DNA from 3 places in the Streptomyces sp. NPDC002619 genome. Region 3 is predicted to be linked to each of the others. Evidence: riboswitches for the same ligand, from Rfam matches in the RefSeq annotation. Region 3 holds a riboswitch; each other region holds the start of a gene.
What was found. Region 3 has a riboswitch for cyclic di-AMP ahead of ACFYXB_RS23135 (NlpC/P60 family protein). Riboswitches for the same ligand answer to the same signal wherever they lie in the genome.
Positions count from the first base shown of each region.

Region 1: another riboswitch for cyclic di-AMP. It lies ahead of ACFYXB_RS31690 (peptidoglycan DD-metalloendopeptidase family protein); the one in region 3 lies ahead of ACFYXB_RS23135 (NlpC/P60 family protein).
Region 2: another riboswitch for cyclic di-AMP. It lies ahead of ACFYXB_RS00820 (transglycosylase SLT domain-containing protein); the one in region 3 lies ahead of ACFYXB_RS23135 (NlpC/P60 family protein).

Region 1 covers NZ_JBIAQV010000027.1:72,225-79,954, forward strand. The annotation lists gene ACFYXB_RS31665 (aspartate aminotransferase family protein) at 1-1,041, shown strand, start outside; gene ACFYXB_RS31670 (helix-turn-helix domain-containing protein) at 1,113-1,736, shown strand; gene ACFYXB_RS31675 (DUF6126 family protein) at 1,733-1,855, shown strand; gene ACFYXB_RS31680 (tyrosine-protein phosphatase) at 1,862-2,659, opposite strand; gene ACFYXB_RS31685 (alpha-galactosidase) at 2,832-4,904, shown strand; cyclic di-AMP (ydaO/yuaA leader) riboswitch at 5,212-5,372, shown strand; gene ACFYXB_RS31690 (peptidoglycan DD-metalloendopeptidase family protein) at 5,377-6,330, shown strand; gene ACFYXB_RS31695 (SGNH/GDSL hydrolase family protein) at 6,576-7,361, shown strand; gene ACFYXB_RS31700 (TetR/AcrR family transcriptional regulator) at 7,417-7,730, opposite strand, start outside.
Region 2 covers NZ_JBIAQV010000001.1:151,856-159,585, forward strand. The annotation lists gene recQ (DNA helicase RecQ) at 1-240, shown strand, start outside; gene ACFYXB_RS00795 (M56 family metallopeptidase) at 278-1,216, opposite strand; gene fahA (fumarylacetoacetase) at 1,428-2,645, opposite strand; gene ACFYXB_RS00805 (hypothetical protein) at 2,879-3,064, shown strand; gene ACFYXB_RS00810 (FAD-dependent oxidoreductase) at 3,283-4,323, shown strand; gene ACFYXB_RS00815 (HAD family hydrolase) at 4,521-5,327, shown strand; gene ACFYXB_RS00820 (transglycosylase SLT domain-containing protein) at 5,344-5,832, opposite strand; cyclic di-AMP (ydaO/yuaA leader) riboswitch at 5,836-6,022, opposite strand; gene ACFYXB_RS00825 (polyprenyl synthetase family protein) at 7,034-7,730, shown strand, end outside.
Region 3 covers NZ_JBIAQV010000014.1:185,228-192,957, forward strand. The annotation lists gene ACFYXB_RS23115 (hypothetical protein) at 1-122, opposite strand, end outside; gene ACFYXB_RS23120 (NAD(P)H-dependent oxidoreductase) at 553-1,005, opposite strand; gene ACFYXB_RS23125 (PhzF family phenazine biosynthesis protein) at 1,131-2,042, shown strand; gene ACFYXB_RS23130 (DUF1996 domain-containing protein) at 2,090-4,030, opposite strand; cyclic di-AMP (ydaO/yuaA leader) riboswitch at 4,618-4,790, shown strand; gene ACFYXB_RS23135 (NlpC/P60 family protein) at 4,799-6,196, shown strand; gene ACFYXB_RS23140 (FAD-dependent oxidoreductase) at 6,350-7,714, shown strand.

The DNA.
Region 1 (7,730 bases), on a different contig from region 3:
CTGGACCGGGTGTTCTTCGGCAACAGTGGTACGGAGGCCGTGGAGACTGCGCTCAAGTTCGCCCGGTTCGCCACCGGCCGGCCGCGGATCCTGTACTGCGAGCACGCGTTCCACGGCCTGACCACCGGCTCCCTCTCGGTGAACGGCGAGAGCGGCTTCCGGGACGGCTTCGCCCCGCTGCTGCCCGACACGGCCGTACCGCTCGGTGATCTCGACGCCCTGGCCCGGGAGTTGAAGAAGGGCGACGTGGCCGCCCTGGTCGTCGAGCCGATCCAGGGCAAGGGCGTGCACGAGACACCGCCCGGCTATCTGCGCGCCGCCCAGGAGCTGCTGCACCAGAACAAGGCGCTGCTCATCGCGGACGAGGTACAGACGGGTCTCGGCCGGACCGGCGACTTCTACGCCTACCAGCACGAGGACGGCGTCGAACCGGACCTCGTGTGCGTGGCCAAGGCCCTGTCCGGCGGCTATGTCCCGGTCGGTGCGACCCTCGGCAAGGACTGGATCTTCAAGAAGGTCTACTCGTCCATGGACCGGGTCCTGGTCCACTCGGCGAGCTTCGGCTCCAATGCGCAGGCGATGGCCGCCGGTCTCGCCGTGCTGTCGGTCATGGAGAACGAGCAGACCGTCGCCCATGTCCGGGCCACGGGCGACCTGCTGAAGTCCCGGCTCACGGCACTGATCGACAAGTACGAGCTGCTCGCCGACGTCCGTGGCCGGGGCCTGATGATCGGCATCGAGTTCGGCAGGCCCAGCTCGCTGAAACTGCGCAGCCGCTGGACCATGCTCCAGGCGGCCCGCAAGGGACTGTTCGCGCAGATGGTGGTCGTGCCCCTGCTGCAGCGGCACCGGATCCTCACCCAGGTCTCCGGCGACCATCTGGAAGTGATCAAGCTGATCCCGCCGCTGGTCGTCGATGAGGCCGACGTGGACCGGTTCGTGGACGCCTTCACCGATGTGATGGACGACGCGCACCACGGCGGCGGGCTGATGTGGGACTTCGGCAAGACGCTGATCAAGCAAGCGGTCGCCAACCGGTGATCAGCAGCCGAGAGCTTTGCCTCTGAGGCAAGAAAATTGCCCCAGGGGCAAATCTGGGGCTGAATGGAGGCATGAGCTCCTCCGAAGCCAGGGCCCTGCCCGGCCCCGGCGACGACCTGCCCGCCGTGGCCCCGCAGCTCCGTTCGCTGCGCCGCCGCGCCGGCCTCACCCTCGAGGCGGCGGCCCGCTCCGCCGGCCTGTCGCCCGCCCACCTCTCCCGGCTGGAGACGGGGCAGCGCCAGCCCTCACTGCCGATGCTGCTCGCGCTCGCCCGTATCTACGGTACGACCGTCTCGGAGCTGCTCGGCGAGACGGTCGCCGACCGGGACGCCATCGTGCGCGCCGCCGACATGGAGCCGACCCGGGCGGGCGGCTGGACGTACTGGCAGGCCGGCGCGCCCGGCCGCGGGATGCAGGCCTTGCGCGTCCGCGTGCCTCACGGCTCGCAGGGCGACATCGTGCGCGTACACCCCGGCGAGGAATGGCTGTACGTCCTCACAGGGCGGCTGCGACTGCGCCTCGGGGACGCGGTGCACCTGCTCGCGCCCGGCGACAGCGCGCACTTCGACTCGCTGACCCCGCACCGCCTCGCCGCCGAGGACCACGACGGGGTCGAGCTCCTGTTCGTCCACACCCTGCTGCAGAGTCCCACGGCCGCGCTGTGCCTGGGCCCCATCACTGGAGAGCTGCCATGACCGACATGGAGGAGAAGTTCCCGCGGTCCCTGTGGATCCGGCTGATCATCTACATCGCCGTCGGCCACGTCTTCGCGGCCTTCCTCTATCTGCTGTTCGCGCTGGGCGGCAAGGGGTGAGGGCGGTCAGTCGAGCAGACGCGCGCGCAGCTGCTCCCGAGTCCCCGGGGTGAGCCCGAGGCCCCGCTCCAGATAGCCGTCGACACCGCCCCACGCCTCGTCCACGGTCTCCAGCGCTGCCGTCAGATACTCGGCGCGGGCGTCGAAGAGGGGACTGAGCAGCTCCATGACCTCGGGGGAGTAGCCCGCGGTCGAGGTGCTGCTGCGGTGCACCTTGTAGCGGCGGTGCGTGGCGTTCGACTCCAGGTAGTCCGCGAGGATGGCGTCCCGCTCCACGCCGAGGGCGAGGAGGGTCACGGCTATGGACACACCCGCGCGGTCCTTGCCCGCCGCGCAGTGCATCAGCGCCGGGACGCTGTCCTCGGCGAGCGCGTGCAGCACCCGGGAGTGCTCGGCGGTGCGCTGACTGAGGATCGTCCGGTAGGAGGTGATCATCCGGCTCGCGGCCTTGCCCTCGCCGAGGATCTCGCGCAGCTGGTCGATCTCGCCGTCGCGGACCATCTTCCAGAACTCGGCGCCGTCCGCCGGGTCGCTCAGCGGCAGGTTCACGTTCCGCACGCCGGGCAGCTCGACGTCCGGGCCCTCCAGCTTCTGGTCTGCCGCGTTGCGGAAGTCGAAGATCGTGTGCAGGCCCAGACCCGACAGGAACGCGGCGTCCTCATCGGTCGCGTGTGCCAGATGGCCGCTGCGGAACAGCACGCCGTACCGCACCCGCCGGCCGTCCACGGTCGGCAGGCCGCCCACGTCACGGAAGTTGCGCACACCGGCCAGCTCGGGCTCGGTCGACGGGACCTGCTGCGTCACGGGGGCTCCTCCCGATAGGGACCCGCCGACGTTGCTCGTCGACGGGCACGCTGTCGACGATACGACATGGGTTTCCCCGGGCAATGAGTTGTCCACAGGCGTTGCCACCAGGCCCCGCCGCCCTTGATGATGTTGGTGATTGAGCGGATCTGTTGGCACCTGTGAGGGCTTGATGGTGGATATCGCCGAGAACGGCCGGACCTGGCTCCTGAGCGGGCCCACGAGTAGTTACGCGCTGCACCTCACGGACGGCGACGAGCTGCTCCACCTCCACTGGGGCCCGCGCATCGCGCTCGCCGACGCCGAGGCCCTCGCGGTGGACCCGCTGCCGGGCTACTGGCCCTTCGAGTCCCCGCTCGACGGACGCGAGGAGTATCCCGTCGAGGGCGGCCCCCGCTTCGTCCGGCCCGCCCTGTCCGTGCGCACCGACGAACGGCGCGGCACCGAGTGGACCTTCGAGGCGTACGACACCGAGGGCGACGAACTGCGGCTGCGTTTCCGTGACGCGGGGCTGGCCGTCACGCTGCACTATCGGATGCGCGGCGACATCGTGGAGCGCTGGGTCACCCTGGACAACGAGGGCCCCGCGCGCGTCGAGCTGCTCCGAGCCGACGCGGCGACCTGGACCCTGCCCGACCGCGACGGCTGGCGGCTCTCCCAGCTGCACGGCCGCTGGGCCGCCGAGTCCCGGCTGGTGACCGCGCCGCTCACCTACGGCGACAAGGTCATCGGCAGCCGCCGCGGCCACACCGGACACCAGCACCTACCCTGGGTCGCGCTCGACACGGACGCCACCGAGGAGCACGGCGAGGTGTACGGCTGCGCGCTGGGCTGGTCGGGGTCCTGGCGGATCGCGGTCGCCCAACTCCCGGACGCGCGCGTGCAGATCACCGGCGGCGCCGGCTACGACGACTCGGGCCTGCTGATGCTGGCGGCGGGGGAGTCGTACACCACCCCCGTCTTCGCCGGCCTGTGGAGCGACGGTGGCTTCGGCGGCGCGAGCCGCGCCTGGCACGCCTACCAGATGGCGTACGTCATCCCGGACGCGGACCGGGACCGGCCCGTGCTGTTCAACTCCTGGGAGGCCACGAACTTCGACATCTCCGAGGAGCAGCAGACCGCGCTCGCCCGGCGCGCGGCGGCGATCGGCATCGAGCTGTTCGTCGTGGACGACGGCTGGTTCGGCGCCCGCACCAGCGACCGGGCCGGACTCGGCGACTGGACGCCCAACCCCGACCGCTTCCCGCAGGGCCTCAAGCCGCTCGCCGACCAGGTGCACGGCCTCGGGATGCAGTTCGGCATCTGGGTAGAGCCCGAGATGGTCAACCCGGACAGCGAGCTGTACCGGGCGCACCCCGACTGGGTGCAGTACCAAGTCGGGCGAAAGCGGACGGAAATGCGCAATCAGCTCGTCCTCAATCTCGCCCGCGAGGACGTCCAGGAGTACCTCTGGGAGCAGCTCGACGCGCTGCTTTCCAGCGCCCCGATCGACTATGTGAAGTGGGATTTCAACCGCTGCTTCACCGACGCGGGCTGGCCCGGCGAGGCGTACCCGCAGCGCCTGTGGGTCGATCACGTCCGCGCTCTGTATGCCCTGTTGGACCGGTTGAGGGTGGCCCACCCCGGAGTCGCGTTCGAGTCCTGCTCGGGTGGCGGCGGCCGGATCGACCTCGGCGTGACGAGCCGTACGGACCAGGTGTGGACCTCGGACAACACCGATCCGCTTGACCGGCTCGCCATCCAGCACGGCTTCAGCCAGATCCATCCCGCACGGATCATGGCCGCCTGGGTCACCGACAGCCCGAACACCCAGCTCAACGGGCGGGTCAGCTCCCTGCGCTTCCGCTTCGTGAGCGCCATGGCCGGTGTCCTCGGAGTCGGCGGCGACCTCATGGAGTGGACCGAGGAGGAGCTGGCCGAGGCCCGTGAGTGGGTGGAGCTCTACAAGGAGATCCGGCCGGTCGTCCAGCACGGCGAGCTGTACCGGCTGCGGCCCCCGGAGGGCGGGCTGAGCGCGGTGCAGTACGTGCGCGGGGACGAGACGGTCGTCCTCGCCTGGCTCCAGGCCCAGCGCTACGGCGAGCCGGTCCCGGTGCTGCGTCTGCGCGGACTCGATCCCACCGCGTCGTACGAATGCCGCGAAACGGGCGAAGTGCACCGAGGTGCCGTACTTCTGCATCACGGACTCCGTGTCGGACTGCGTGGTGACCTGGATGCGGCAGTCATCCGCCTATGCCGCATCTGAGGTATATGTCCGAATTTCAGCCTTTGTTCAAACTCGCTCCGGAATGTCGGGACGTGGATAAGGTGCGCGTGAGGAGGGTCATATCAGTGACCGTGCGTCGCTGGTCATGCTCACGTAATCGGATTGCGTTTCCCGGGAATTGACGTGGGAAATGCGAGGGGAATTCACGGAGGGTGACCGGGAATTCCCGTAACGGATCAAGCGAAACACGGACAGAGGGAATTTTCTGCTTGTCCCGTCGCGTGCCGCTCGTTTACGTTCGCCACCAATCCGGTCGGATCGCCGAATCCTGCCGCCGCCCGGAGTCCCCACACACTCACCCGTGCTCGGCAGGAGCGGGGGACCCACCAGGTACGACTGCCTGTTCCGGTCTCCGGGACGGCTCGGGGTGAAGTCGCGCTCCCCCGCGCGGCCGGGCAGCTCCAGCCCGAACCCGACAGCTCACCTCGCAGGCGCCGGAGAGGAATTCGCCATGCCCGCGAAGGGTAAGCACCGCCGTCCCAAGACCCAGCGCTTCACCCGATCGATCGCCGTCGCCGGAACCGGCGGCGCCGCCGCGCTGGCACTGCCGCTCATAGGGGCCACGGGAGCCCACGCGGCGACCCCGCAGTCAGTTTCCGGAAAGACCGTCAAGACCGTCCAGTCGGCCCCGGTGGTCCAGAAGAAGGCCGCGGCGACGAATTCCGGCGCCCGCACCTACACCGTGCGGCCCGGCGACTACCTCTCCAAGGTCGCCGAGGAGCAGAGCGTCCGCGGCGGGTGGCCCCGGCTCTACCAGGACAACCGCGCGGTCATCGGCGACGACCCCTCGCTGATCCACCCCGGCCTCAAGCTCACGCTCGGCCACAAGGCCGCGGCGACCCCCGAGCCGGCCGCTCCGGCGCCCTCGCAGTCGTCGAAGCCGTCCCAGACCTCGCAGCCCTCCCAGTCCGCGAAGCCCGCCCCGAAGCAGGCCTCATCGTCCGCGCCGTCGGCCGCGTCGAATGTCTCGGCCCAGGGCACCACCACGAACACGGCCACCGGTGACGTCCTGCCCGTCGCCGGCGCCACCATCGGCACCGGCTACCACGTGGCGGGCAGCATGTGGTCCAGCGGCTACCACACCGGCGTCGACTTCGTCGTCCCGACCGGCACCTCGCTGAAGGCCGTGGGCGCGGGCACCGTCGTCTCGGCGGGCTGGGGCGGTGCGTACGGCAACCAGGTCGTCATCAAGCTGGCCGACGGCTACTACGCGCAGTACGCCCACCTGTCCCAGCTCTCCGTGTCGGCCGGCCAGACCGTGACCGCCGGACAGCAGGTCGGCCTCTCCGGTGCGACCGGCAACGTGACGGGCCCGCACCTGCACTTCGAGATCCGCACCACGCCGAACTACGGCTCGGACGTGGACCCGGTCGCCTACCTCCGCTCGCACGGCGTCGCCGTCTGACCGTCCCGTCCCGCAAGCTGTCGAAGGCCGGACCCGGGTCCCCGGGTCCGGCCTTCGAGGTGTGTGTCTCCGGGCTCAGTCGAAGCGTCAACACGCCTGATCGACCGCCTATTCCCGCGTTGGCAAAGTCTTTAGGAGTGGCTTATCTCACCGTTCGTCAACCCCTTCCTACGATCGCGTAGGTCACATCCGAAGGTGAATCATGGGCCGATGTGGCAGACGATTCGAAGAGTGACAACAGATCAGTGATCGGGTCGTACGTGGCGGTGGGGGACAGCTTCACCGAGGGCGTCGGCGACCCCGGCCCCGACGGGGCGTTCGTGGGCTGGGCGGACCGATTCGCGGTCCTGCTCGCGGACCGGCGGCCCGAGGACGACTTCAAGTACACCAACCTGGCCGTGCGCGGAAAGCTGCTCGACCAGATCGTGGCGGACCAGATTCCGCAGGCCGTGGACCTCGCACCGGACCTGGTGTCCTTCTGCGCGGGCGGCAACGACATCATCCGGCCCGGCACCGACCCCGACGAGGTGGCCGAGCGTTTCGAACGGGCCGTGGCCGAGCTGACGTCCGTCGCCGGCAAGGTCATGGTGACGACAGGATTCGACACCCGCGGTGTGCCCGTGCTCAGGCATCTGCGCGGCAAGATCGCGACGTACAACGGGCATGTCCGGGCCATCGCCGACCGATACGGCTGCCCCGTGCTCGACCTCTGGTCCCTGAAGACCGTCCAGGACCGGCGGGCCTGGGACGACGACCGGCTCCACCTCTCGCCCGAGGGCCACACGCGCGTGGCACTGCGCGCCGGCCAGGTCCTCGGCGTCGAGGTCCCGGCCGACCCCGACCAGCCCTGGCCCCCGCTCCCACCGCGTGGCACGCTGGAGGTCCGGCGCGACGACGTGCACTGGGCCCGCGAGTACCTGGTCCCCTGGATCGGCCGGCGCCTGCGCGGCGAATCCTCGGGCGACCATGTGACGGCCAAGGGTGCCCTGTCCCCGGACGACATCAAGATGCGGATCGCCTCGGTGGCTTGACGGCCTCGCGGGGCTGCGGTGCCGACAAGCGCACCCCGGCCCCGCGGGGGATCCGTCACCGCTCCTGAGCGGTCAACGCCTCCAGCCGCAGCCCGAGTTCCCGGGCGAGCGCCTCGTCCACCCACTCCTGTGCCCGTGAGCGCGGCACCGCGCCCGCGTACGACGTGAGTTGTACGGCGAGTCCGTCGAGGAGGGCGGTCAGACGCAGGGCTGCACCGGCCGGGTCGGGGCAGTCGAAATCGCCCGCCGCCACGCCTTCCGCGATGACCTCGGTGATCGCCGCCTTCCACCGTCGGTCCAGGTCTCGCGCAACCTCCCGCAGAGCGGGTTCGCGCAGCGCCACCGCCCAGCCCTCGATCCACAGCCGCC
Region 2 (7,730 bases), on a different contig from region 3:
CTCCGGGAGATCGTGAGTCGTCGGCCGGGGTCGGTGACGGAACTGGGCACGGTGGGCGGCGTCGGCGAGAAGAAGCTGGCGACGTACGGGGAGGGGGTGCTCGGGGTGCTGTCGTCGCTGTCGGGGCCCGGTTCCTCCGGGCCGGGGGCGGCTGCTGGGGCGGCACCGGCGGGCGGCGCGGCACCGCAGGACGACTGGCCGGAGCCGGACGAGGAGCCGGAGCCGGACGACTGGATATAGGCGTCCACCGGGCTCGCCAGGCGTCGGGCGAGTGCCGTCAGGACAGTGCCGTCAGCCCCGGGGCGAACGTGATCAGCAGGGGCAGCAGCGGCACGAGCGTGGCCACCGTCGTCGTCAGGGCCCGGTGCCTGCGCAGCAGCCGGGGCGGGGGTTCGAGGAGCCGCTCGACGCGCTCACCGAGCAGACGGCGGCTGGAGGCGCAGGAGAGGACGCCCCGGTGCTGGTTCAGTTCGATCAGCGCGAGCGCCGTGGTGAGGTGACCGCAGCGGCGGGACGCCGTGTCGTCGGCGGCCAGTTCGACGAGGCGGTGGGTCTGGTCGCAGAAGTGGGCGAACAGCGGCACCCGCGGGAAGCCTGTGGCCAGTGCCGTGGAGAGGTGGAGCAGCCAGTCGTGGTGGGCGCGGGCGTGACCGCGCTCGTGGGTGAGGACCGCGTCCAGCTGATGGTCCGTGAGGCGGTGCAGGGCGCCCGTGGTGACCACCAGCTGGGGCGGGTGGCCGGGCATCCACCAGGCGTCCGGGTACTCGTCCTCCAGAACCAGCATCGGGCCGCGCGCGGCTGGTAGCCCGGCAGGCAGTTCCGGTGCCCGTTCGCGCAGATGCGCGCGGGTCTGGCCGCGGCGCCGGCGGACCTCGGTTAGTTCGCGGGCCAGCATCGCCGTCGTCCACGCGGCCCCGCAGGCGAGCAGCACCGTGAGGGTGACAGCCCACAGCGGTGCGGCGGACAAATCGTACGCGGCGGCGACGGCGGGCGGGGCGGACGCGAAGACGCGGTCCCGCACTGTGTGGAAGACCGCCGCCGCGCCGAGCGTCAGCGCGGCCAGGCAGCACAGCAGCACGGTGGCGACCAGGCACTGCCACACCCACAGCCCGACCACGGGTTCCCGCTCGGGCCAGGCCGCCCGGGTCAGCGCGCGGGGCGCCGGTACGGAGGCCGTCAGGGCGACGAGGCTCAGCAGGAGCAGGCAGACGGTCATGCCAGGGGCTCCGGTTCCGGGTCGGATACGGGGGCAGGTGACGGGAGGTGCGTCAGTGATGTTTCAGTGCTGCGTCGGGTGGTGCTGTGTCCCGCCGCCAGTATGACGGCCGCGGGCCACAGCAGTCAGGAGTCGCGCGTGAACCGGGCGCGGCTCGAGCGGCCCCGGACGGGCAGCCGACCGGAGCCGCCTGGGCCGCCTGAGCCGTCGCTCACCCGGCCACGACGCGTCCCGTGACCTCTCCCAGCCCGATCCGGGCGCCGTCGGCTCCCGGTGCCCACGCCGACAGCGTCACCACGTCGCCGTCCTCCAGGAACGTCCGCTTGCCGTCGGGGAGTTCGAAGGGGTCGCGGCCGTTCCAGGTGAGTTCGAGAAGGGAGCCGCGTTGCTGTTCCGTCGGGCCGCTCACCGTGCCGGAGCCGTACAGGTCGCCGGTGCGCAGGGAGGCGCCGTTGACCGTCATGTGGGCGAGTTGCTGGGCGGCGGTCCAGTACATGGTGGAGAAGGGAGGTTCGGACACGACGTGACCGTTGATCGCGACGGAGATCCGCAGGTCGTATCCGCCGGGCTCCGCGTCCGGGCCGGAGTCGTCGAGATACGGCAGCAGCGGGTGCGTGCGCTCCGGCGGAGCCACGCGCGCCTCCTCCAGCGCCTCCAGCGGGGTGATCCACGCCGACACCGACGTGGCGAAGGACTTGCCGAGGAACGGGCCGAGGGGGACGTACTCCCAGGCCTGGATGTCCCGCGCCGACCAGTCGTTGAGCAGGCACAGCCCGAAGACGTGCTCCCGGAAGTCGCCCAGTGCGACCGTCCGGCCCATCGGTGACGGCGCGCCGACCACGAAGCCGACCTCGGCCTCGATGTCGAGCCGGACCGACGGCCCGAAGACCGGTGCCGGGTCGGCGGGCGCCTTGCGCTGGCCCGACGGCCGTACGACCTCGGTGCCCGACACCACGACCGTGCCGGAGCGGCCGTGGTAACCGATCGGCAGGTGCTTCCAGTTGGGGGTGAGGGAGTCCGCCGCGTCCGGGCGGAAGATCCGGCCGACGTTGCGGGCGTGGTTCTCGGACGCGTAGAAGTCGACGTAGTCGGCGACCTCGAAGGGGAGGTGCAGGGTCACCGACGAGAGGGGGTGGAAGAGCGGTTCGATGGCCTCGCGGTGCGAGGGCACCGTGACCCAAGCCGTCAGCGCGCGCCGTACGTCGGACCAGGCCGTGCGGCCGGCCGCCAGCAGCGGATCCAGGGTCGGGCGCGCGAGCAGGGAGACGTACGGCGAGCCGAGGACGGCGGCCGCCGCGCCCGCGTCGAGGACGTGGTCGCCGAGCCGGACGCCGACCCTCCGCTCCTCGGTGCCGGAGGGCGAGAACACGCCATACGGAAGGTTGTTCGGGCCGAAGGGGTCGCCCTCGGGGACGTCGAAGGGGGGCATGGGGTGCTGCCTCACTCTCATCCGTGCCATGCATGGCCAAACGTTCCATGTGGTCGCGCCACACGTTACGTGGCGGTGTCGCTCGTGGGCAGTGTGTAAAGAGTTCGCAATGTCCGAATAAGTTTTGTCGGAGGGTCTAATTCCGGCTTAGCGCCCTTTGGGGGACACGGACGGGGTGGGTCCGGTCCGTAGGGGGACACGTGGGGGGACCCGTGGCCAGGAACGCCGGCAGCGTGCCTTTCGAGGCGGACCGTGACGTGCCGGCCCTGATCGTCAAGTTCGGCGACTGCCCGCTGCACCACGGCGGTGTCGGCGCGATCCGCAGCCTGGGCCGCCTGGGAGTCCCCATGTATGCGATAACGGAGGACCGTTACACGCCGGCGGCCTCCTCCCGATATCTGAAGCGCGCGTTCGTCTGACCGACGAGCGGCGCGGAGGAACCGGGGCATCTGGTGGAGGGACTCGTGCGGATCGGCCGCCGCATCGGCCGCCCCGCTGTCCTGATTCCGACGGACGAGGAGGCGGCGGTCCTGATCGCCGAGCACCGGAAGCGCTCGGCGACCGGTTCCTCGTCCCGCATGTCGAGCCCGGCCTCCCGCGCCGCCTGGCCAGCAAGCAGGGGTTGCACGAACTGTGCGTGGAACACGGCATCCCCAGTCCGGAGGCGGCCTTCCCGCGGTCGTACGACGACATCGTGGAGTTCGCCGACAAGGCCCGCTTCCCGGTGGTCGCCAAGAACCGCGAGGCGTTCGTGAGGCGCAAACGGCCCGCGGTCAACGGCACCACGAGGATCACCACCCGTCAGGGCCTGTTGGCCCGGCGGAAGGGGGGCGGTTTCGAACTCAAGCTGGACTCAGGGGAGTTGTTCACCGCCCGCGCGGTCGTCGTCGCCACGGGTCTGTCGGGGCTGGCCCACCTTCCGGCGGAGCTGGCGGGCGCGGCGGCGGACGGGCCCACGCCCACCGGCCCCGTGTCGCACAGCTCCCAGCACCACGACCTCGGCCGGTTCTCCGGCAAGGAACTGATCGTCGTCGGCGCCGGGCAGTCCGCGCTGGAGACGGCGGCGCTGGCGGCGGAGGCGGGCGCACAGGTGCGGGTGGTCTCGCGCGGCCGTGGCAAGGTTGCCTTCGGTGCCCCGCCCTGGGAACAGCCCAAGCTGCGCCCCGAGTCCCCCTTCGGCCGCGCCTGGTCCCTGCGGGCGCTCAGCTACTACCCCCACCCCTACCGCTACCTCCCGGCCCGGACCCGCCACTACCTGGTCCGCCGGGTCCTCGGCCCGCTCGGCGCCTGGTGGCTGCGCGACCGCTTCGAGGGCAAGGTGCGGGTCGAGGAGGTCGACCGGGTGGTGGACGCGGAAGCCCCCGACGGCAGCCCGGTCCTCACCGTGCACACCCACACCGGCGAGACCCGTCGGCTCGCCGCCGACCACGTCATCTCGGCCACCGGCTACCGCGTGGACATAGCCGCGATGGACTTCCTCGGCCACGAGCTGCGGACGGAGCTGGCGGTGAGCCGCGGCGCCCCGAAGCTCGGTGCCGGCTACGTCTCCTCGGTACCGGGCCTGTACGTCACCGGCCTCCCGGCGGCCGCGTCCTACGGCCCGGTGATGCGCTTCGTCTGCGGCACGGAATTCGCCTCCCCGCGCCTGACGAAGCACCTTGCGGCGGCCCACGGCTGAGCCACACGTCGGCCTCGGCGCCCCGCTTCCACTCGAGGAACCCGCGTGCAGTAGTCCACCGCACGGGTCCTCGGCCACGTTGCCGAGCCGCACCGTGCAGAAAGTGCGGAGGGGCAACCTACCGTGTGGCACCGGGAGTTGAACAGCCGAGGACATCGGGGTGAGTGTGACGGGCGCGTTGTCCGTATTCTCTGATCATGGCCGTACCCCCCGGATATTCTCTCGTCGCCACCGACCTGGACGGAACGCTCCTGCGTGGTGACGACACCCTCTCCGACCGGTCCCTCGCTGCGCTCGCGCGGGTGACTGGGGCCGGTGCCCGGCACCTCGTGGTGACGGGCCGGCCGGCACCGAGGGTACGGCCGCTGCTCGACGTCCTCGGCTGTTCGGGCCTCGCGGTGTGCGGACAGGGCGCGCAGGTCTACGACGCCGGCAGGGACCGCCTGTTGTGGTCGGTCACCCTGGACCGGGAGTTGGCCGAGACCGCGCTCGGCAAGATCGAGGCCGAGGTGGGACAGGTGTACGCGGCGGTCGACCAGGACGGGGTGGACGGGCTCACGCTCATCGAGCCCGGCTATCTGATGCCCCACCCGACCCTGCCCGCCGTGCGGGTGGACCGGCGCGACGACCTCTGGTGCGCACCCATCAGCAAGGTTCTACTGCGCCACCACACCCTGTCCGACGACGAGTTGGCGTGCACGGCGCGCTCGGTCGTGGGCTCCCTCGCGACGGTCACCATGTCGGGGCCCGGGACCGTCGAACTCCAGCCCTGCGGCATCACCAAGGCGACGGGCCTGGCGCTGGCCGCCGAGTATCTCGGGCTGGGTCCGCACCAGGCCATCGCCTTCGGGGACATGCCCAACGACATCCCCATGTTCGACTGGGCCGCCCACGGAGTGGCGATGGCCAACGCCCACCCCGAACTCAAGGCGTTGGCCGACGAGGTCACCTTGTCGAACGAGGACGACGGCATCGCCGTCGTCCTCGAGAGACTGTTCGCGTGAGCGGTGAGACCGTGGCTCAGTAGGCGCCGAAGACGTTGTCGATCGAGCCGTACCGCGCGGCGGCGTAGTTGCAGGCGGCGGTGATGTTGGCGACCGGGTCGTAGATGTCGAACGACGTGCCGGCCACGTGGTACGTGTTGAACGTCGGGTCGATCACCTGGAGCAGGCCCTTGGACGGGATGCCCTTGGCCGCGTTGGAGTCCCAGAGGTTGATGGCCTTCGGGTTGCCGGCGGACTCGCGGATGATGTTGCGGTATATGCCGTTGTACGAGCCGGGGATGTGCTTCTCCGCCATGATGGCGAGCGACTCGCGGATCCAGCCGTCGAGGTTGTTCGGGTATCCGGCCAGGGTGGTGGACGGCGTCGTGGCCGTGGGGGTGGCCGCGGAGGCGCTGGCCGCGCCGATGAGCGGGAGGGCGAGCACGGCGGCGCCGGTGCCTGCGACGGCGAGGGTGCGCATGAGGCGCGTGGTGCGGGTACGGCGGTGCTGAGCGGCAGCGGGCATTGCGAACTTCCTCTCCGGCGCCTGCGAGGTGAGCTGTCGGGTTCGGGCTGGGAGGTGCCCGGCCGGGCCGCCGCAAGGCGACACGACTTAACCCCGAGCCGTTTCGGTACGACGGGTGTCGTTCCGGTCCGGCGACTTACCTGGGTCCCCCGCTCCTGCCGTACGTGAATGAGTTTGTCGATGGGTCATGTCGGGCGCCGGCAGGATTCGGCGTTCGCCCGATAGATCGGGAAGCTATGCGAGAGCACATGTCCGGAACAAGTGCCGGATTCGCAGCTCGTACCAATTGACCTTGGTCTGGTGCGTATGAGGCACTTGATCCTTTGCGGCTGCCAAGGGTCAACTCGCGCTCTGGGCAAGGGCGGGAGGGGGTTGCGCCAGGTATTCCGCCTGGAGGTCGGAAGTGACCTAACTCACCTTTGCTCCGGCCTTAACGCATTTCCCACTAAGGGGAATTGGGATGCTTATAGCGGCAAAACGGACACATCGCACTTAGGGTTGCGGAATTCGCTTTTCTCACGTCCGAGCGGTCAATGTTTTCCGGCGGGGGCGGCCTCGGAGATCGTGCGTGATGCTGCTCACGTTCGGTGGGGGTGGGTAGGCATGCGAGCTGAGGCGGCGTGGGTGGAACCTCCCGCGTACTGCCGGTCGTTGTCGTGGTGGCGGCTGTCGCCGCAGTCGCCGCAGTCGTTGTCCGTGGGAGGTGCCGAATATCCGACGTTGCCGTCGCGCCGGGGCTGCGCGGTCCTGCGCGCCGGGCCGCTCGGCGGGCGCGATGCCGTCCGGCGGACCCGTTGTCCGTGCGTGCCAGGTGTTGTCGGCGCGGGATGCCACGCGCGCGTGCAGTCGGGTGCCGTCCGGGAGGGGGATGCGGAGGTCCTTGTGGGACGGCGGGCGGGGCCGGGTCGTACAAGGAGGACCTGCGGATACGCGGAGGTGGTGCCCCGTCGCCGTCGCCGCTGTGCGGGTGAGGCTATGCGGACTAAAAGGTGTCAGGTCCCATGGAGTCGAGAAATATCGGTTGTATCAGCCGTATCAGCTGATCAACGACATATCGGCCGTGATGCGATACCGCCCGGGCTGGCCGGGTGGGCGCTATCGGTGATCCAAACCCAACCGGATACGCTGACTCGAGTGATGGCACCGACCTATCGACAAACCGTGTAATCGCCAGCAGACACCAGCAGACAGGAGACCCCTCGTGACCGTCGTCGGGCCGTTCGGGCTGAGCGTGCGGGACCAGGCTCTGGAAGCCGATGTCCAGGCCGGATTGACGGCTGTCGAAGAAGGCTTGCTCGAAGCCACCAAGAGCGAGGTCCCGTTCATCACGGAGGCCGCGCAGCACCTGGTGCGGGCGGGCGGGAAGCGGTTCCGGCCGCTGCTCGTGATGCTCGCGGCGCAGTTCGGCGACCCGTACGCGCCGGGGATCGTACCCTCGGCCGTCGTGGTCGAGCTGACCCACCTCGCGACGCTGTACCACGACGACGTGATGGACGAGGCGGCGGTGCGCCGCGGGGTCGACAGCGCGAACACCCGCTGGGGGAACTCGGTCGCGGTCCTCACCGGTGACTTCCTGTTCGCCCGGGCCTCACAGATCCTCGCCGACCTCGGGCCGGAGGCCGTCCGGGTCCAGGCCCTCGCGTTCGAACGGCTCGTGACCGGGCAGATCCTGGAGACGGCGGGGCCCTCGGACGGCCGGGATCCGGTCGAGCACTACCTGGACGTGCTGGGTGGCAAGACGGGGTCGCTGATCGCGGTGTCGTGCCGCTTCGGGGCGATGATGTCGGGGGCCGACGAGACGGTCGTGGACGTGCTCACGCAGTACGGCGAGCGGCTCGGGGTCGCCTTCCAGCTGGCGGACGACGTGATCGACATCGCGTCCGACACGCGGGAGTCCG
Region 3 (7,730 bases):
CCGCTGCTGTAGGAGGAGTCTCCGCTGTTGTTTCCGCTTCCGGAGGCGTATGCCCCGGGGGCGGCGAACGCAAGGGCGGCGGTGGCGGCCGCCGTAGCCAGGAAAATTCGGGCAGAACGCATCTGGAAGTCCTTCCGGCCCGGACCGGGCAGCCGATACTCCATCAGCTGAGATCACCCGGCCCGACATGAACCACCGTCAATCAGCCCCTCCGCTCGCACCATCCGGGCCGCCCAGCCGGGTTAACCGGACACCCCGGCCGGCCCCTTCGCCCCGGATCCGGGACCAGCACCGGGATCGGCCGACTGGTGTACTGAGCGGCGGCGCGGCGGTCGAGCGGCCGCATGCCGAGGAAGAGGCCGTGGAGGCCGTGCCCGGCGCGCTGTCCGGGGAGCGCCGGGCGCAGCTGTCGCCGGGGCGTACGGTGCCGGACCGGGTCCGTCAGCTGTCCGCCATCGGGATGCGCTGGACGTGACGGGGGCGGTCGGCCTCAAGGTCTCGGCCGGACGGCGACGATCGGCATCAACCCTCCGCCGGACGCCAACGCTCGCCTCAGTCCGTGAGCCCGGCGGCGACCGTCGCGCCCAGTTCCCAGCACGCCTCGAGGTCGGTCTTGCCGGGCTCGCCCGTCACGGTCACCGCGTCGGCCGCGCGGCGCCAGCCGAGGCCGGTGGTGATCGACTCGATGCCGCGCACGGCCCCGGTGACGTCGTTGCCGCCGTGCACGAAGTAGCCGAAGGGCCTGCCCCGGGTCTCGTCCAGGCAGGGGTAGTAAACCTGGTCGAAAAAATGCTTGAGGGCACCCGCCATGTAGCCGAGGTTCGCCGGGGTGCCGAGCAGATAGCCGTCGGCGGCGAGCACGTCGGACGCGGTCGCGGCCAGCGCCGCGCGCCGTACGACCCGGACTCCCTCGATCTCCGGCGTGGTGGCGCCGGACACGACGGCCTCGAACATCGCCTGGCAGTTGGGTGAGGGCGTGTGGTGAACGATCAGCAAGGTAGGCACATCACGCACCCTGCCGTGGCGCGCCTCCCGGCCGCAAACGGTGCTGCCAGGGAACCGGGAGCCCACGGGCAATCCCGTACGGCGTCGTCGGTGCCCCCGGTTACCCTTCCCACCTGGAGGACAACGTGAGCGAGAAGAGCTACCGGACGGCGGGGCATCCGATGGCCGGCCGGTCCCTCCCCGTCACGATCGTCCACGCCTGTCAGCGCGACGGCAGCGGCGGCAGCCCCACAGCGGTGCTCGACGACGCCCCGCTCACCGAGGCCGACCGGCTCGCCCTGCCCGCGAGCCTCGGCACCTCCCATGCCGTTTTCGTCACGACCGGCGAGACGGACGGCGGCCGTACGGGCGCGACGCTGCGCTTCTTCACGTCGGCCGGTGAGCTGCCGGCCTGCGGGCACGGCACGGTCGCAGCGCTGGCCGTGCTCGCCGAGCGTGCGGGAACCGAGCGCTTCGAGGCCGAACTGCGCGCCGGAGGACGGACGTTCACCGGGAGCTGGGCACGTGACGGCGAGCGGGTCGAGGCGGTCTTCGATCCCGGTCCGGTGCGCCTGCGTGAGCCCACCGAGGCCGAAGCGGGTCTGGTGCTCGCCGCGCTCGGCATCGCCGAGGACACGCTCGCGGCCGGTGTGCGGGTGGCGTCCACGGGGCGCTGGCGGTTGCTCGTGCCGGTCCGGTCGCGGGCCGTGCTCGCCGGGCTCTCCCCCGACTTCGACCGGCTGCGCAGTGCCTGCGACCGGCTCGGGCTGCTGGGCTGTTACGTCCACTCCGTGCCGGGCGGCGAAGGCGCCCTGGCCGCCCGGATGTTCGCGCCGGCGATCGGCGTCCCGGAGGACATCGCCAACGCCAACAGCACGGCCTGTCTGGCGGCGCACCTGGCGAGCGAGGGCCGTACCCGGATCACCGTCGACATGGGCGACTCGCTCGAGAGCCCCGCCACGGTCGTCGCCACCATGCGGCCCCGTCCGGTGGGGCCGCCACTCGTCCGGGTCGGCGGGGAGGCCTCGGTCGTCAGGGTGGTGAGCTGGTCACCCTGACCGGCCGCGGCCTCCCGTGCCGCGCGGTTCCGTCGGTCGGTGCCGGGTCACATGGAACGGCGTCCCATGCGGCGCAGCACGACGAAGCCCGCGATGACGAGCAGTGCGCCGAGCGCGGCGGGCCAGAGGTTCGCCCCCGTCTCCGCGAGCCCGCCCTGGACCGCCTGGGGTTCGGTCTGCGCGGCGGCGGAGGGGGCGTCGGCCCCGACCACCGCGGGCGCGTCGGACTGGGTGGGTCCGCCGAGTTCCGAGGATTCGGTGGCCCCGCTGTCGCTGCCGACCTCGCTGACCTTGCCGTCGGCCTTGTCCGAGTCATCCTGTGCCGGGGCGTTGCCGTCGGGCGACGCCGTCGCGTACACCCTGGGTGCCTCGGTGGTGGGGGCGTCGGTGGCCGGGGGCGTATCGGCCGGCGGTTCGCCGGGCTCCTGCGTCGCCGTGTCGCCGGGGGCGGGCTCGTCGCTCTGGCCGGGCGCGGGGGCGGGATCGGAGGCGGGCGGGTCGCTCGGCTCCTGGCCCGGCTGCTCGCTCGGCTGCTCGCTGGGAGCCGGGGCGGCACCGGAGCCGCACGTGCGGCCGGAGTTGATGCAGTCGACCATCTCCCCCATCAGCTTCTCGTCGAAGACGTTGATGAAGTCGCCGTGGTCGGTGACCGGCTTGTGCAACTGCTCGGGGAAGGAGTCCACCGCGAACAACGGCGTGGTGCGGCCCCCGTCCTGGAGGCTGGGCGCGTCGACGTCGTAGACGATGCGCTGCACCAGCTGCGGAATCGCCTCGAAGCCCTGGGGGCAGCTGCCGTCCGCGGCGGCGAACGCCACGTGCGTGCGGTGGTTGGCGCTGTCGATGTTCCGTCCGTCCCAGCAGCTCTGGAACTTGAAGGTGCGTACGACGTCGCTGCCGGACGGGCACAGCGGGTACTTGTCCTTCAGTTGCCGATCCTCGAAGCCGGTGCAGCTCCACGACGCATTGGCGTTGGCGGGGCCGTTGACGAACGCCTTGGCGTCGCCGGTGATGATGCGCAGCAGCCGCGGCATGGCCGTGACCTTGCCGCGCGGGCTGCCCTCGAACGACAGCGTGACCTGCTCGGGCGTGACAATCTTGCCGGCGTTGCCCTCGGTGCCACCGCCCGGCGCGTCGGCGTCCCGCTCGCGCGAGCCGTCCTGCAGACGCAGTACGGGCCAGTAGTACGTCGACTTGTCGCCCTTGTCCTCGCAGCTCGTGTCGGCGTTCGCCAGGTCGTCGTCGCTGGCGAAGGCATTGTTGGACTGGTTGCCGATGTAGTCGTGGAAGTGGTGGGCGCCGTTGCTGACGCCGGGAGCGACGATCACGTTGTCCGAGTTGAACAGTCCGCCCGCGTTGACACCGCAGCTGCTCGTGAAGGTGCCCTTGGAGGCGTCGGCCTGCTGGGGCGGGTTCTGCACGTTGGGCTGGACGGTGGTGATGTCGGCGTAGTCGGCGGCGACGGGGCCGTTGCCGCCCTGTCCGCCGTTCTGCTGTTGAGCGCCGTCGCCCTGCCCCTGGCCCTGACTCGGATCGGCCTGCCCCTGGCCGCTGTTCGCGCCGTCGCCGGTCTGGTTGCCGGCCGGCCGCAGCGTGCATGCGGCCAGGTCCTCCAGGCCTTGCGGGCGGTCCCCCGTGCGGTCGATGGCGCCCGCGATCCGCTCGATGGTCGCGGCGCGCTTGTCCTTGAGGGGGTTCATGATGCTGTTGTCGGCGAACGCGGAATCCTGCTGCTGGGCCTGCGCGGAGTCCTGCAGTTGCTGGTAGGCCGCGGCGATCTGCTGGTCGAGGAGGGCGAGTTCGCGGTCGACGTCCGCCTTCGCCTCGTCCGGCACGGCGGTCAGGCGGCTGCCGATGTCCGGGCAGTCGATCGTGGCCGCCCCCGCGGCCAGGACCTGTGCGTTCCGGCTCTGGTCCGACTCCTGACCCCAACCGCCTTCGGTGGCGGACGCGTAGACGTTCACCGCGATCAGACCACCTCCGCCCAGCATCAGTGCGACCGCTGCGAAGGTCGCGCGTCGTGCGCCTGTCGGGCGTCTGCGCCTGTTGCGTCCCACGGAAGTACCCCTGCGTCTCGAGGCCGTCTCGGCATGGAAATCCCCCGCACCCATACGGCGCCGCACGCCCGGGTGTTCAAACGCCCCGCGGATTCATGGCCACCTCATGGCCACCAAGGGCGCATGGCGACACGGGCGTCACGGCCGACACGGTTGAACAGCCGTACGCAGTCACCCGACTCCGATCCGTGACGCCCGGCAGCCCGCATGCCGTTTCGTGGGAAAATGATGCAAAACCTGCTGCCGACCGGACGGCGATGCCATGACGAATCCGGAGATCGACTACGCGGCGGTGTTCCAGGCCCTGCCGGGCACGGTGGCGCTCCTGACGCCCGATCTGATGTACGCGGACGCCAACGCAGGGCAATTGTCCCGATGCATTGCAGCCCGTCCCCGAACTGCGGGGCGAACATCACAAATACGTATCGGGCAATTCGCACTTCAACCTTCACGTGCGCCACACAAGTTGGCTAAGTTGACGACCGGGCCGCACGGCTCCCCCCGGCGAATCCCGCCGGGCCGCGTGGCCTCCGCCGAGTCCGGCGCCCTGCGTGGCGACCGGAGCCGGGGACCCAACCGACATTGGGGTGAATCGGTCCAACTGCCCGTCGGGGCAGGGGCCGTAGGGCAAGCCTTCCGGAATCGACCGCCCGAACCCGACAGCTAACTCGGTAGGCGGAGTACGGAAGGAGTGCGTCTCCCATGGCGCCGGAGAGCCGCGACGAGGTTCGACAGCGGATCGACAGCCTCTACGACCAGGCAGAGAACGCCACCGGGAACTACAACGCGACCCGCGCGAGGACGTCGGGCACACGGGGCCGTGGCGTCCCGTTGCGCAAGAACCGCTCCGCACGGACCGATCCCGATCTGGACCAGGTCACCCGGCAGTGGTTCGACGCGGCCCGCGCGAAGCTCGGCCCGACCGTGCCGGCCGCACTGCCGAACGACCGCAGGCCGCAGCGCCCCGCCGAGGATCGCCCCAAGGCTCAGTCGGAGGATGAACTCAGGCGCGCGGGGCCGGAGTTGACAGGTCGTCGACGCATGCCGGAGCTCCCCGCCGGGCCGTCAGCCGGAGCACTCGATCGCCCACTGCGGGAACCGGCGGTCCGCCCCGTTGCCGAGCTGACCGCAGGGTCTGGCGGATCCACGGGACCGGACGCGTCGCCGACCGGCCGGCTCGTCGCCGCGTTGCCCGCCGTACCCGGCTCACGCCGGGAACCGGAGGCGCCCAAGGCACTGCCCGCCCGCGCCGCCGAGCCGCGGCGCCCCTCGCCGGGCACCGCCAAGGAGCGGAACCGGCGCAAGCTCGCCGTGGCCCGTGACCTGCTGTCGCGGTACGCCGTACAGCGGACCGGCCCGATCGCGGCGATCGAGGCCCGGCCGACCGACTCGGGCGCCTGGTCCGGCGTACAGGCTCCGGTGGAACAGCCGACCGAGGAGGAGTGGCGACCCCCGTCGTGGGCGGTCGGCCTCGGCGTGGCGACACCGTCGTCGACGGACACGCCGCGCGGCACAGCCGATGCGCTCGGCATGCCGGACCCCCTGGGCACGTCCGACCCGCTGGGTACACCGGACCCCCTGGGCTTGCCCGACGCACTCGGTCCCAGCACCTGGGCCGAACCCGGGTCCTTCGCAGCCCCCTCCCCCACCACCGACATCGGGACCTTTCTCACGACCGCCCTCACGGACACCGGATCCTTCGCGCCGGTCGGTATCGGCAGCGCGCCGGACGCCCTGTACGGCGGCAACGCCGGCAAGGCCGTCGCCTTCGCGCGGGAGCAGATCGGCAGGCCGTGTCTCTGGGGTGCGACCGGGCCGGACTCGTACGACTACGCGAGTCTCACGCAGGCCGCCTGGAAGGCCGCGGGCGTCGCCCTGCCGCGTTCCGCGCGGGAGCAGGCGAGCGCGGGCATGTCTGTCACGCTCACCGACATCCAGGACGGAGATCTCGTCTTCTTCTTCGACAACGACAGTCACGTCGGCCTGTACGTCGGCAACGGCATGATGGTCCACGCGCCCGGCCCCGGTTCGCTCATCCGCGAGGAGTCGATCTTCGGCGCCGGGGAGTCGGCGATCCACCGGGTGATCAGGCCCGCGTGACCACAGGGGTCCGGTCGGCCCATTAGAGCGCCTTATCCAGCCCATAAGATCGCTTTATGGGGTCATAGACCGGACCCCCGTACTAACTTAGGTCTGCCTTAGCTTAGGCTTCCCGATCGAGTCGCCTTTTCCTCGCTCGAAGGGAACCTGATCATGCCGCGCCCCCTGCGGGTAGCCATCGTCGGAGCCGGCCCCGCCGGGATCTACGCCGCCGACGCCCTGCTCAAATCCGAGGTGGCCGCCGAGCCCGGTGTGTCCATCGACCTCTTCGAGCGGATGCCCGCCCCCTTCGGCCTGATCCGGTACGGCGTCGCGCCCGACCACCCGCGCATCAAGGGCATCGTCACCGCGCTGCACCAAGTGCTCGACAAGCCGCAGATCCGGCTGTTCGGCAACGTCGACTACCCGAAGGACATCAGCCTCGACGACCTGCGCGCGTTCTACGACGCCGTGATCTTCTCCACCGGCGCGATGGCGGACCGCGACCTGTCCATACCCGGTATGGAACTGGACGGTTCGTACGGCGCCGCCGACTTCGTCTCCTGGTACGACGGTCACCCGGACGTGCCCCGGACCTGGCCCCTGGAGGCCGAGAAGGTCGCCGTGCTCGGCGTCGGCAACGTCGCGCTCGACGTCGCGCGCATCCTGGCCAAGACGGCGGACGAGCTGCTGCCCACGGAGATCCCGCCGAACGTCTACGACGGTCTGAAGGCGAACAAGGCGCTGGAGATCCACGTCTTCGGCCGCCGCGGCCCGGCGCAGGCGAAGTTCAGCCCGATGGAGCTGCGGGAGCTGGACCACTCCCCGAACATCGAGGTGATCGTCGACCCCGAGGACATCGACTACGACGAGGGCTCGATCGAGACGCGGCGCGGCAACAAGCAGGCCGACATGGTCGCCAAGACCCTGGAGAACTGGGCGATCCGCGACGTCGGTGACCGGCCGCACAAGCTGTTCCTCCACTTCTTCGAGTCCCCGGCCGAGATCGTCGGCGAGCACGGCAGGGTCGTGGGCCTACGCACGGAGCGCACCGCTCTCGACGGCACCGGCAACGTCAAGGGCACCGGCACGTTCAAGGACTGGGACGTCACGGCGGTCTACCGGGCCGTGGGCTACCTCTCCGAGAAGCTGCCGAAGCTGCCGTGGGACATCGAGTCCGCCACGGTTCCGGACGAGGGCGGCCGGGTCGTCGAGGAGAGCGGCGCGCACCTCCAGTCCACGTATGTCACCGGCTGGATCCGGCGCGGCCCGGTCGGTCTGATCGGCCACACTAAGGGCGACGCCAACGAGGCGGTGGCCAACCTCCTGGACGACCACGCGAACGGCCGCCTGCACACCCCGGACTCGCCCGGGCCGGAGGCCGTGGACGCGTTCCTCGCCCAGCGCAACGTCCGCTTCACCACGTGGGAGGGCTGGTACCGCCTGGACGCCGCCGAGAAGTCCCTGGGCGAACCGCAGGGCCGCGAGCGCGTGAAGATCGTCGAGCGCGAGGACATGCTGCGGGAGAGCGGGGCGTAATTCCCTGCGGCAGTCC